One region of the Streptomyces sp. CAI-85 genome, then DNA from elsewhere that is predicted to be linked to it. Evidence: riboswitches for the same ligand, from Rfam matches in the RefSeq annotation. Region 1 holds a riboswitch; each other region holds the start of a gene.

Evidence for each region. A riboswitch is a leader RNA that binds a small molecule or an ion and turns the genes downstream of it on or off. The one in region 1 is predicted to bind cyclic di-AMP.
Region 2: linked by a shared signal. The riboswitch ahead of G6W55_RS27330 (transglycosylase SLT domain-containing protein) and the one ahead of G6W55_RS27830 (M23 family metallopeptidase) in region 1 are both predicted to bind cyclic di-AMP.
Region 3: linked by a shared signal. The riboswitch ahead of G6W55_RS05540 (transglycosylase family protein) and the one ahead of G6W55_RS27830 (M23 family metallopeptidase) in region 1 are both predicted to bind cyclic di-AMP.
Region 4: linked by a shared signal. The riboswitch ahead of G6W55_RS29410 (M23 family metallopeptidase) and the one ahead of G6W55_RS27830 (M23 family metallopeptidase) in region 1 are both predicted to bind cyclic di-AMP.

What each region holds. Positions count from the first base shown of each region.
Region 1 covers NZ_JAANNX010000038.1:20,947-24,146, reverse strand. The annotation lists gene G6W55_RS27835 (aldo/keto reductase) at 1-794, opposite strand, end outside; gene G6W55_RS27830 (M23 family metallopeptidase) at 889-1,941, opposite strand; cyclic di-AMP (ydaO/yuaA leader) riboswitch at 1,949-2,123, opposite strand; tRNA gene G6W55_RS27825 (tRNA-Met) at 2,439-2,512, opposite strand; gene G6W55_RS27820 (TnsA-like heteromeric transposase endonuclease subunit) at 2,754-3,200, shown strand, end outside.
Region 2 covers NZ_JAANNX010000036.1:16,753-19,952, reverse strand. The annotation lists gene G6W55_RS27335 (HAD family hydrolase) at 1-806, shown strand, start outside; gene G6W55_RS27330 (transglycosylase SLT domain-containing protein) at 833-1,318, opposite strand; cyclic di-AMP (ydaO/yuaA leader) riboswitch at 1,322-1,530, opposite strand; gene G6W55_RS27325 (polyprenyl synthetase family protein) at 2,065-3,075, shown strand.
Region 3 covers NZ_JAANNX010000002.1:548,201-551,400, forward strand. The annotation lists gene G6W55_RS05530 (cytochrome P450) at 1-241, shown strand, start outside; gene G6W55_RS05535 (transglycosylase family protein) at 450-1,460, shown strand; cyclic di-AMP (ydaO/yuaA leader) riboswitch at 1,665-1,833, shown strand; gene G6W55_RS05540 (transglycosylase family protein) at 1,838-2,575, shown strand; gene eno (phosphopyruvate hydratase) at 2,951-3,200, shown strand, end outside.
Region 4 covers NZ_JAANNX010000046.1:18,148-21,347, forward strand. The annotation lists gene G6W55_RS29405 (GntR family transcriptional regulator) at 1-571, opposite strand, end outside; gene G6W55_RS29410 (M23 family metallopeptidase) at 779-1,531, opposite strand; cyclic di-AMP (ydaO/yuaA leader) riboswitch at 1,546-1,712, opposite strand; gene G6W55_RS29415 (pitrilysin family protein) at 1,998-3,200, opposite strand, start outside.

The DNA of each region.
Region 1 (3,200 bases):
GCGACCTCGGCGCCGTGCTCGCGGGCGATCTCGTCCAGCACGGTGAGGACCCGGCGGCCCCGCTCCGTCTCCAGATGCCCGCCGGCCTTCCCGGCCCGCGCGCTGTCCACCGTCGCACCGCCCGGCCGGTACTTGCCGGTGAGGAAGCCGGAGGCGAGCCCGGAGTAGGGGAGGGCGGCGAGCCCCGAGCGTTCGGCGAGGTCCTGGAGGGGGCCCTCGTAGGTGTCGCGGGAGACCAGGTTGTAGTGGGGCTGGAGGGCCACGTACCGGGCGAGGCCCTCGCGGTCGGAGAACTCCAGGGACGCCCGGAGGCGTTCCGGCGAGATGTTGGAGGCGGCCGTGTACCGCACCTTGCCTGCCCGCACCAGGTCGTCGAGGGCGCCGACGATCTCCTCGACCGGCACCTCGGGCTTGTCGAAGTGGGTGTAGTACAGGTCGATGTGGTCGGTGCCGAGGCGGCGCAGGGAGGCGTCGGCGGCGGCCTTGATGTTGGCGGCGGTCAGGCCGGGGAAGTCCGGATGCTGGCTGACCTTGGTGGCGATCACCAGGTCGTCGCGGTTGCCGCGGGCGGCGGTCCAGCGGCCGATCAGGGTCTCGGACTCGCCGCCGCTGTTGCCCTCGATCCACGCCGAGTAGGAGTCGGCGGTGTCGAGGAAGTTGCCGCCGGCGGCGGTGTAGGCGTCGAGGACGGCGAAGGAGGTGGTCCCGTCGGCGGTCCAGCCGAAGACGTTGCCGCCGAGGGAGAGCGGGAAGACCTGGAGGTCGGAGGTGCCGAGCTTGCGAAGAGCGGTCATGCCTCTTCCCAACGGTCACCGGTGCCGAACCGATTCCGCCCGCCGTGCGAACAGCATGTGAAGCGGCGGGCGGATCAGTCTCGGGGAGGGAACCTCAGGGGTTGAGGCCCTTGCTCCGCAGCCAGGCGCCCGGGTCGATGCCCGACGCGCTGCCGCCCGGGTGGACCTCCAAGTGGAGGTGGGCGCCGGTGACGTTGCCGGTGGCGCCGACGCGGCCGATGACATCGCCGGTGGCGACCTTCTGGCCGACGCTGACGCTGATCGACGACTGGTGGGCGTACCAGATCTCGGTGCCGTCGTCGAGGGTGAGCACGGTCTTGTAGCCGTACGAGCCGTCCCAGCCCGCCGACGTGATCGTGCCGCTGTGCACGGCCTTGATCAGCGTGCCCGTGGGGGCGGCGAAGTCCAGGCCGGTGTGGTAGCCGGAGGACCAGTAGGCGCCGGCCTCACCGAAGGTCGAGGTGATCGTGTACGAGGAGGTCGGCAGCGCGTACTGCGTGGCCAGCTCGGCGAGGCGCGCGGCCTCGGCCTTCTCCTTGGCCTCCGCCTCGGCCTTCTCCTTGGCGGCGGTGGCCTTGGCCTCCGCCTCCTTCTCGGCCTTGGCGACGGCGTCGGCCTCGGCCTTGGCCGCGGCTTCCGCGGCGGCGAGCTGGGCCTGCGTCTCGACCTGCGTCTGCTGCGACTCGACCTGGGCCATGATCCGGCTGCGCAGGGCCTCGCCGGCGTCGGCGGCGCTCTGCGGGGCGGTGTCGTCGGCCTGCGGGGTGGTCACGCTGCCGAAGCTGCTGAGCGTGGGGGCGGTGTCCTCGGCGGGCTCGTCGTCGGATATCAGCGAGCCGACGTTGGGCAGGTCCGGCAGGGAGATGGAGACCGGGGCCTTGCCGGTGTTGGCGCTGGCCATCCCGCCGGCGCTGACGGCGGCGATGACGCCGACGCCGAGCACGGTGGAGCTACGGGCGAACCCGCCGCCGCCGCGCTGCTTGGCGACCCGGTGCTTGCCCCGGGGCGGGCGGACGGACTCCGCGGTGGGGTTCCACTCCTCCCAGGGGCCCTCGTCGTCGGTGCGCGCGCCGCCGTAGACGAAGGTGTCGGCGGACCGCTGACTCGGCACGAACGGGGCTTCGGGGGCAGGCCGGTTGGACACCACGCGGGCGCACTCCTTTCCTTCCGCCGCCTACCGGGTTAGCTGACGGGTTCGGAGCGGGAAGGTCTCCTACGCGCGTATACCGTTCGTGACTCTGTGAGTTCAGAGGTCACGGCGGCTGCCGTGCGATTCACCCCAAGGTGGTGGTTCCCCGGTTCCCTTGCGGGATTCGGCGCGTGCGCACGGAGCCGTCGCTTGTGACGGCTGGGACGACCGCGCTGCGTTATCGAACGTTAATAGACCCGGGGGCGCTATTCCAAGCTGTTCCCCTTGATCAACAACATTTCTGGCCTGGACTTTCAGGCCATGAACGATGAAAAACGGGCGAGTTGACCGGCACCGCCCCTACCCCGGGAACCGTTCAGTAGTCATCCCCGTTTTGATGGTGACTCACTTGTTATGCGCAGCGCGCACGACCGATCACCGGAGGTGACCGCGCATGGAGGGACGGAACGCACCGAGGGCCGGAACCCTCTCGGATTCCGGCCCTCGGCCTTCAGTAGCGGGGACAGGATTTGAACCTGCGACCTCTGGGTTATGAGCCCAGCGAGCTACCGAGCTGCTCCACCCCGCGTCGGTGAACACCACTCTACGCCATCCCCGGGGTGGAAAGCACATCGGTTGTCCGGGGGATGTAGGTTCCGGGTCTGCGTTAGCAGTGTCGGTCGATCTCTAGCAGTCGGCTAGCAACCTTCCGGGTGGCGTTAGCAGCACCTGTGGTCGGTGGTGGTCAGTCCCGGGAACTTCTCGGTCATCCGGCCTCTTGGTCCTGGGCGACTTCCTACGGTCAGCTCATGGTCACCAAGCGTACAAGCGTGAGGGCTGGCAGTCAGGAGTCTGCGACGGCTTCGATCCGGTACGAGGACGACTCGGTCCGCAGCGTGGAGTTCAGCCAGCTGCGTCGGGGCAGTTTCGACGGGTCCGTGCCGTGGCGGCGGGTCAGGTCGGCGAAGGGGCACAAGCATCATCCCGGGGAGTACGCGTCGGCGACGACGCGTGGGCTGGTGGTCTATGAGAGCCGTCTGGAGCTGGCTCGGCTGCTGCTGGCGGACTTCGACCCGCAGGTGGTCAGGATTTTTGCCCAGCCGTGCCGTCTGCGGGCGCGGGTGGGTGGGCGGTGGCGGCTGCACGTGCCGGACTTCCTGCTGGTGCTGGGGGACGGCAACGTGCGCGTGGTCAACGTGAAGCCGGCCGACCGCCTTCTTGATCCGAAGATCGCGGAGGCTCTGGCCTGGCCCGGGGACCTGGTGGAGGGCCACGGC
Region 2 (3,200 bases), on a different contig from region 1:
ATGCCGCGCGCACCGCGTACTCCCTCATCGCCACCGACCTGGACGGCACGCTGCTCCGCGGCGACGACACCTTCTCCGACCGGTCGCTCGACGCGCTCGCGCGGGTGGCGGCCGCCGGCGCACGCCATCTGGTCGTGACGGGCCGACCGGCGCCCCGCGTACGGCCGTTGCTCGACCGGCTGCACAGCAGGGGGCTCGCGGTGTGCGGCCAGGGCGCGCAGTTGTACGACGCCGGCGCGAACCGTCTGCTCTGGTCGGTCACCCTGGACCGGGAGTTGGCCGAGACCGCGCTCGGCAAGATCGAGGCCGAGGTCGGGCAGGTGTACGCGGCCGTCGACCAGGACGGCGTCGACGGGCTCACCCTCATCGAGCCCGGCTACGAGATGCCGCACCCGACCCTGCCGGCGCTGCGGGTCGCCTCCCGGGACGACCTGTGGTGCGAGCCGATCAGCAAGGTGCTGCTGCGCCATCCGGCCCTGTCCGACGACGAGTTGGCGGCGACGGCCCGCTCGGTGGTGGGCTCGCTCGCCACGGTCACCATGTCGGGGCCCGGCACGGTGGAGCTCCAGCCGTGCGGGATCACCAAGGCGACGGGCCTGGCGCTGGCCGCCGAGCACCTCGGGGTGGGCCCGGAGGAGACCGTTGCCTTCGGGGACATGCCCAACGACATCCCGATGTTCGTGTGGGCCGGTCACGGCGTGGCGATGGCCAACGCGCACCCCGAGCTGAAGGCGCTGGCCGACGAGGTGACGACGTCGAACGAGGACGACGGCGTGGCCGTCGTCCTCGAACGTCTCTATCCCTGACCGGCCTCCGAAATCCGGGGGTCGGCTCAGTACGCGCCGAACACGTTGTCGATCGAGCCGTAGCGCGCGGCCGCGTAGTTGCAGGCGGCGGTGATGTTGGCGACCGGGTCGAACGGGTCGAACGAGGTCCCGGCCACGTGGTACGCGGTGAAGGTCGGGTCGATCACCTGGAGCAGGCCCTTGGACGGGGTGCCCTTGGCCGCGTTGGAGTCCCACAGGTTGATGGCGGCCGGGTTGCCCGACGACTCGCGGATGATGTTGCGGTGGATGCCGTTGTAGCTGCCCGGGATGCGCTTCTCGGCCATGATCGCGAGGGATTCGCGGATCCAGCCGTCCAGGTTGTTGGGGTACCCGGCGACGGTGGTGCTCGTGTTGCCGGCCGAGGTGGCGGCGGACGCGGTGCTCGCGCCGACCAGCGGCAGGGCGAGCACACCGGCGCCGGCGGCGGCCACGGCGAGGGTGCGGGCGATACGGGTGCGGCGGGTACGGCGGTGCTGAGCGGCAGCGGGCATGACGAGGTTCCTCTCCGGCGCCTGCGAGGTGAGCTGTCGGGTTCGGGCGGGAGCTGCCCGGCCGCGTCCGGACGGACGCGACTTCACCCCGAGCCGTACCGTTGTGTCCGTTTTCGTGGACATTTCGGTAGGGCGACTTACCTGGTTCCCCCGCTCCTGCCATGAGTTCTCGGTGGGTGCCGGGCGGCGGCAGGATTCGGCGTTCCGCCCGACAGGCCGGGAACGTATGCGAGAGCACATGTCCGGAACAAGAGGCCAATTCACAGTTCGGCCCTATTGACCTTGATCAGTGCTCTATGGGGTGCTTGATCCTTTGTGATCGCAAAGCCTCAACTCGCCTGAGTGGCACGAGGAGTCGGGGGGTACCCGCAGGGTGTCGCCCCGCAGGGCCGGATCGGGGGGAGTGAGCCAACTCACCGGCATCCACAAGAGGGGTGAAACGGGCAATAAGCCCATGCTCTGCGTAAAGGGTCACGGCCTTGCCGGGCTTCCGCATTCCCCCGTATTGCCCACCTTGGATTTGCGGTGAATGTCTCTTCATATCGCCTGATCAGAAACATATCGGTCGTGATCCGACACCGCCCGCCCTGAGCAGGGCACCTCCCGGGCGAGTGCATTCGGGCCCGGGCGGACGTGGGGGCTATCGGTGATCGAAACGTGACCGGATACGCTGACTTGAGTGAGCGCAGAGACCTATCGACAAACCGCGTAATCGCCCGTAGACACCAGCAGACAGGAGACCCCTCGTGACCGTCGTCGAGCCGTTCGGGCTGAGCGTGCGGGACCAGGCTCTGGAAGCCGATGTCCAGGCCGGACTGGCGGCTGTCGAGGAAGGCTTGCTCGAGGCCACCAAGAGCGAGGTTCCGTTCATCACGGAGGCCGCACAGCACCTCCTGCGGGCCGGCGGGAAGCGGTTCCGTCCGCTGCTCGTGATGCTCGCGGCGCGCTTCGGCGACCCGTACGCGCCGGGGGTCGTGCCGTCCGCCGTGGTGGTCGAGCTGACCCATCTGGCGACCCTGTACCACGACGACGTCATGGACGAGGCGGCCGTACGGCGCGGGGTGCCCAGCGCCAACGCCCGCTGGGGCAACTCCCTCGCCGTCCTCACCGGCGACTTCCTCTTCGCGCGGGCCTCGCACATCCTGGCCGACCTCGGCCCCGAGGCCGTACGGGTCCAGGCCGAGGCGTTCGAGCGGCTCGTCACGGGCCAGATCCTGGAGACCGCGGGACCGGTCGACGGACGGGACCCGGTCGAGCACTACCTCGACGTGCTCGGCGGCAAGACCGGCTCGCTGGTCGCGGTGTCCTGCCGCTTCGGCGCGATGATGTCCGGCGCCGACGACACGGTCGTCGACGTGCTCACCCAGTACGGCGAGCGGCTCGGCGTCGCCTTCCAGTTGGCGGACGACGTCCTGGACATCGCCTCCGCCTCCCACGAGTCCGGCAAGACGCCCGGCACCGACCTGCGCGAGGGCGTGCCCACGCTGCCGGTGCTGCGGCTGCGGGAGCGCGCCGCCCGGCAGGGGCTCCCCGAGGACGTCGCGCTGTGCGAGCTGCTCGACTCCGACCTCACCGACGACGCCCGGCTCGCCGAGGCGGTCGCCGCGCTGCGCGACCACCCGGCGCTGGAGCAGGCCCGCCGGGACACCGTGCGCTACGCCAAGGAGGCGCGCGCCGCGCTGGCCCCGCTCCCCGAGTGCGACGCGAAGTCCGCGCTGACGGAGCTGTGCGACGCGGTGGTGCACCGGGCGGGCTGAACCGCCGTACCCCTCTCCCGCGGCCCCCCCTCCGCTTCCGTCCCTGCCGTGTCGTCGCGCGACCCCTACGGGTCCGGGCGGGCCACCGCCCCCGGGTGTCATACCGGAGGCGTACACGGAGTTGA
Region 3 (3,200 bases), on a different contig from region 1:
CCAGCACCTCGGCTACGGCCATGGCATCCACTACTGTCTGGGCGCCCCGCTGGCCCGGCTGGAGGGACAGACCGCGCTCGCCACCCTGCTCACCCGGCTGCCGGACCTCCGACTCGCCGCGGACCCGGCCGACTTGAGATGGCGCGGCGGGCTCATCATGCGCGGACTGCGCACCCTGCCGGTCGCGTTCACACCGGCCGAACCCACCCCGGTGCGTGACGGAGCGATCTCCGCTCCGTGACTGAACGCACGTCAGCGGCAGTGTGACGGGCGTGCGGACCAAAGGTGACCGACTCTCAAGTCTGTGATCTTCACGTGATCTGCGCGGCATTAACTTGTGACAAGTGATCGTCTGCCGATACGTTCACTCGTCAGCGCGGCATCCACGGTTCCGGATGCGTCCGCACCGTTGTCGCGCCGGTCAACGCTGTCCAGAGAAAGGCCCCCGCATGCTCTCCGGGTCCGGTCGTCACCGTCGTCCTCGCCAGGCTCCGGCGCTCCTTGTCGCAGCCGGCGTGACCGGCTCCGCCATCGCGATCCCGCTGCTCGCCGCAACCGGCGCCAGCGCGGCCGAGGGCACGGTGTGGGACCAGGTGGCCCAGTGCGAGACCGGCGGCTCCTGGAGCGCCGACAAGGGCACCGGCGAGTACGGCGGCCTCAGCCTCACCCAGGAGCGGTGGGAGACCTACGGCGGGCTGGACTACGCCGCCAGCCCCGACCTGGCCAGCCGCAACCAGCAGATAGCCGTCGCGCAGAAGCTGCTCGCGGCCGAGGGGGTCGGCGCCTGGGGCACCTGCGGGCTGACCTCCGGACTCACCAAGGAGTCCGGCGCGCTGAACGTGGACACGGGCATAGCTGACGGTTCATCCGGTTCGTCTGGTTTGTCCGACCTGTCCAAGGGGGAGTCCGGCTCCTCGGCGTCCGGCGGCTCCACCGGCTCCGGCGCGACCTCGTCGCCCGACGCCTCCGACTCCGCCGAGGGTCCGGCGAGTTCGTCCCCTTCCTCCTCTTCTTCCCCTTCCCCCTCTTCGTCCGCTTCGTCCACCGACGAGGACGACGCGGCCGCCTCCGAGGGTGCCGCGAAACCGGGCGGTGTGGCGACGGGCGGCGGCACGCCCTCCGGCAGCCCCGAAGCGGACGAGTCGGGCGAGTCGGACAAGTGGGTGCAGGACGTGGGTTCTTGGAGCCTCGTCGACACCGGCTCCCTCGGCTCCGGCGGCCGTCACCGCGGCGCCACCGCCGAGGAGGCCCCGGCGGACGGCCTGGCGCCCGCCTCTGCCGGCCGGCACGCCGCCGAGGAGATCTACACGGTCCAGGACGGCGACTCCCTCGCCTCCATCACCGACTCCCTTGGCCTGGAGGGCGGATGGCGCGCCCTGTACGAGGAGAACCTGGAGCGCATCGGTGCCGACCCGGGCGCCATCGTCCCCGGTCAGACGCTGGACACCGGCGCCGAATAGGGCCGGAACACCCCCAAAGACACCGGGAGTTCACGTCACACTTCGCGCCGAATGTCCGGTTTGGTGAAAGTGTGGGATGAGTCTCAGAAGCCCTGATCGTCTTTGAAATTCCGCGAATTCCGTGTCTACGGTCGAGCCGCTCGGCAACCCGGGCCCCGGTCGTCGCAACGCCGAATCCTGCCAGTGGCGGCCCGGGAACAGTCGTCGCGTCAAGCGCCGCAGGCAGGAGCGGGGGACCCAAGGTAAGTGCCGGAACCGGCGGTCGACGCCGGAACCGGCTTGGGGTGAAGCCGTGCACCGTGAGGTGCGCGGCCGGGCAACTCAACCGGCCCGAACCCGACAGCTCACCTCGCAGGCGTCGGTGAGGGGATCGATCCATGCTGTTTTCCGGTAAGGGCAAGCACCGCCGTCCGTCCAAGACCACCCGCGCCGCCATGATCGCCGGCGTCACCGGTGTCGCCGTCGCCGCCCCGCTGATGGCCGCCGGCAACGCCTCCGCCGCCACCGCCTCCGAGTGGGACGCGGTCGCCCAGTGCGAGTCGGGCGGCAACTGGTCCATCAACACCGGCAACGGCTACTACGGCGGCCTCCAGTTCTCCGCCTCCACCTGGGCCGCGTACGGCGGCACCGCCTACGCCTCCCGCGCCGACCTGGCTTCCAAGACGCAGCAGATCACCATCGCCGAGAAGGTCCTCGCGGGCCAGGGCAAGGGTGCCTGGCCGACCTGCGGCGTCGGCCTGTCCAGCACGCCGTTCAACGGCGGCGGCGCCTCGACCGGCTCCGACAGCGGCTCCTCCTCGGCCCAGACCCCGTCCGCCGCCCCGACCGCGGGCAGCACCGGCTCCCGCGCCGGCGAGCAGCAGGCCGCCTCCCGCTCCGCCGAGCGCCCGGCCGTCGTCAAGCGCGAGCAGAGCACCAAGACCGTCACCACCCCGACCGGCAAGAAGGTCAAGAAGGGCGACGGCGAGTACAAGGTCGTCAAGGGCGACACCCTCAGCACCATCGCGGCCGAGCACAAGGTCAAGGGCGGCTGGCAGAAGCTGTTCCAGCTCAACAAGGGCGTCGTCCAGGACGCCGACCTGATCTACCCGGGCCAGCAGCTCCACCTCAAGTGAGCCGCGGCCGGGCCGTCGCTCCCCCCAGGTGACACCCGGCCCCCAGCGGGACCACAGCTTCCCCACAAGCGGGCCCCGCACACTGAATACCCCGTGAGGGTCACCCCCCGTCCTCACGGGCCCCCGCCCCGGTGCGTCTTCCCCCGTACGCACCGGGGCGGGGTTTTTCGTGCGCCGGTTTTTCGCCTCCGCGCCACCCACCCTTTGTTCCGGGCGGAAACAATGGGTACGGTCTAGGGGTACGGCCTGCCTGTCCACCGGACGGTCTGTCTGTCCACGGGACGGTCGGTCGGCTGCCGACGCCCCGAAGGCGGTTAGGCTCTAGTCGCAAGGCCCACCCGGCCCCGCACACCCAGCGTCACATCCAAGAAGGAGATGCTCGTGCCGTCCATCGACGTCGTCGTAGCCCGGGAAATCCTGGACTCCCGAGGCAACCCCACGGTCGAGGTCGAGGTCGGCCTCGACGACGGCAGCACGGGTCGTGCCGCCGTCCCGTCCGGCGCCTCCACCGGCGCCTTCGAGGCCATCGAGCTGCGCGACGGTGACCCGAACCGCTACCAGGGCAAGGGTGTCGAGAAGGCCGTCCTCGCCGTCATCGAGCAGATCGGCCCCGAGCTGGTCGGCT
Region 4 (3,200 bases), on a different contig from region 1:
GCGCCCGCGCGCGGTCTCCGTCGCCGCGCGCCACCGCGTCCACGATCGCGCCGTGCTGGACCCAGGACTCCACCGGGTCGGCCGGGGCGTCCACCGCGTACATCCAGGCGATCTTGTGCCGGAGCTGGGTGAGCATCGAGGTCAGGGCCTGGCTCCCGGAGGCCTGGGCGAGCGTCTCGTGGAACCAGCCGCCCAGGGAGCGCAGATCCTCGCTGTTGCCCCTCCTGGCGCGCTCCTGGCCCAGCCGGACGAGTCCGCGCAGCACCTTCAGATGGGCCTCGGTGCGGCGCTGGGCGGCGCGGGCGGCGCCGAGCGGTTCGAGGAGCATCCGCATCTCCAGCAGGTCGGCCGCCTCGTGCTCGGTGGGCTCGGCCACGCACGCGCCCGCGTGCCGGCGTGTGACCACGAAGCCCTCGGCCTCCAGGGTGCGCAGCGCCTCGCGGACGGGGACCCGGGAAACTCCGTAGCGGCGGGCGAGGAGTTCCTCGGTGAGGCGGCTGCCGCGCTCGTAGACACCGGCGACGATGTCGTCCCGGATCGCCGTGCACACCGAATGCGCCGGAATACGCATGACCGACCTCCGCCTTAATCCCCGTGAAACGTCGACGATTGACGTGTGTTCCGTGACTCTATTGCAATGAGCCGGAATTTCCGACGGCAGGCCGGAATCCAGGGATATTTTTTGGACAGCGGGTGCCCGAAAACGACGAAAGCCCCGGCCGTGGGGCCGGGGCCGGACGATGTGTCGCCGTCCGCCGTCAGAAGCTGTCGTGCGTCGTCAGAGGTTCACGCCGTGCGAGCGGAGGTAGGCGACCGGGTCCAGGTCGGAGCCGTACTCCGCCGTGGTGCGGGCCTCGAAGTGCAGGTGCGCGCCGGTGACGTTGCCGGTCGCGCCGGACAGGCCGATCTGCTGGCCCGGGGTGACCTGCTGGCCGACCGAGACACCGATGGAGGACAGGTGACCGTACTGGGTGTACGTGCCGTCGTTCATCTTGATGACGATCTGGTTGCCGTACGCGCCGCCCCAGCCGGCCTCCACGACGGTGCCCATGCCGACCGCGTGCACCGGGGTGCCGCTGGAGGCGTGGAAGTCGACGCCGGTGTGGCTGCCGGAGGACCACAGAGAGCTGCTGGCCTGGTAGCCGGTGGAGACGTAGGAGCCGCTGATCGGCATCACGAAGGTGTTGAGGCGCTTGCGCTCGGCCTCACGGGCGGCACGCGCGCGTGCCTCGCGCTCCTCGGCGGCCTTCTTGGCGGCGGCCTCGCGGGCGGCCTCCTCGAAGGCGGCTTCCTTCTGCGCCATGACCTGGTTGTCGATCTGGTCGGCGACGTCGTCGCCGGTGACCACGGGGATCAGCGCGGTCTGCGCGGGGGCGGGTTCCGCGGCGAAGGCCGGGGAGGAGGCGACAGTGGCCATCACGCCGGTGGTGGTGAGAGCCGCGACGCCGGCCGCGCGGGCGCTGGTGCGCTGCATCCGGCTGGGGCGACGGTGCTTCCCGGCCGGCTTCCCGGCGGCGTAGGTGAACGCCATGAAGTTGGGCGGTCCTTTCCTTCCTTCTCGCCTACCGGGTTAGCTGACGGGTTCGGAGCAGGAAGGTCTCCTACGGGCCCCCTCGCGTACGCGCGGGCGTCCGATTCACCCCAGGGACTGCACAGAGTGGGTCCCCGGCTCCCCTGGCTCGCGCCGTACGGGGACTCGGCGATGACTGTCCGGTGCCGCGGATGCGGCGCACTGCCTGACGAACAGCCCGACTGACGCTATGCGGCGCCGCTTTCAATCCTCAAACGGATCACGGTTTTTGTAGCGCACGCCACAGGGCAGACAGGCAGCCTCCGCATCAATTCGGACATCTGGCGGCCCTGGTGACGCTTCCGTCGCCCAGGGCCGCCCGACGCGTGTGGCGGACGTACGCGCGTACGCGGCCGCGCAGTTGTCCGTTTGCCGGCTACTCGGCGTGTCCGGCTACTCGGCGTGTCCGGCTACGCGGTGTGTCCGGCTACTCGGCCGCGACGACCGTCACCTCGCCGATCCCGAGGGCCGCCACGGCGTCCCGGATCTGCGAGGCGTCGCCCACGAGGACCGTGACCAGGCGGTCCACCGGGAAGGCGTTCACGGCCGCCGCGGTGGCCTCCACGGTGCCGGTCGCGGCCAACTGCTGGTACAGCGTGGCCTGGTAGTCGTCGGGCAGGTGCTGCTCGACCTGGTCGGCGAGCGTGCCCGCGACGGCGGCGGCGGTCTCGTACTTCAGCGGCGCCACACCGACGAGGTTCTGCACCGCGACGTCGCGCTCGGCGTCGGTGAGCCCCTCGGCCGCGAGGGTGCGCAGCACCTTCCACAGGTCGTCCAGGGCCGGCCCGGTGTTCGGGGTGTCCACGGAGCCGCTGATGGCGAGCAGCGCGGCGCCCGAGCCGTCCGGGGCGGAACGCAGGACCTGGCCGAACGCCCGCACGCCGTAGGTGTAGCCCTTCTCCTCGCGCAGGACGCGGTCCAGACGGGAGGTGAGGGTGCCGCCGAGGCAGTAGGTGCCGAGCACCTGCGCGGCCCACACGCGGTCGTGCCGGTCGGCGCCGATCCGGCCGATCAGGAGCTGCGTCTGGACGGCACCCGGGCGGTCCACGATGACGACCCGGCCGGCGTCGTCGGCGGTCACCGGAGCGACCGGCAGGGGCTGGGCCTGGGAACCCGTCCAGGCGCCCAGGGTGTCGCCGAGCAGCGCCTCCAGGTCGACACCGGTGAGGTCGCCGACGACCACGGCGGAGGCGGTGGCGGGCCGGACGTGCTTCTCGTAGAAGGCACGGACGGCCGCCGAGTCGATGTTCTCGACGGTCTCCGCGGTGCCCTGGCGGGGGCGCGACATGCGCGCGGTGGCCGGGAACAGCTCCTTGGACAGTTCCTTGGCCGCGCGGCGGGAGGGGTTGGCCAGCTCGTGCGGGATCTCGTCCAGGCGGTTGCGGACCAGGCGTTCGACCTCGCTGTCGGCGAACGCGGGCGCGCGCAGGGCGTCGGCGACCAGGCCGAGCGCCTTCGGCAGCCGGGAGACGGGCACCTCCAGGCTCAGCCGGACGCCGGGGTGGTCGGCGTGTGCGTCGAGGGTGGCGCCGCAGCGCTCCAGCTCGGCGGCGAACTCCTCGGCGGAGTGCTTGTCGGTGCCCTCGGAGAAGGCGCGCGCCATGATCGTGGCGACGCCGTCCAGACCGGC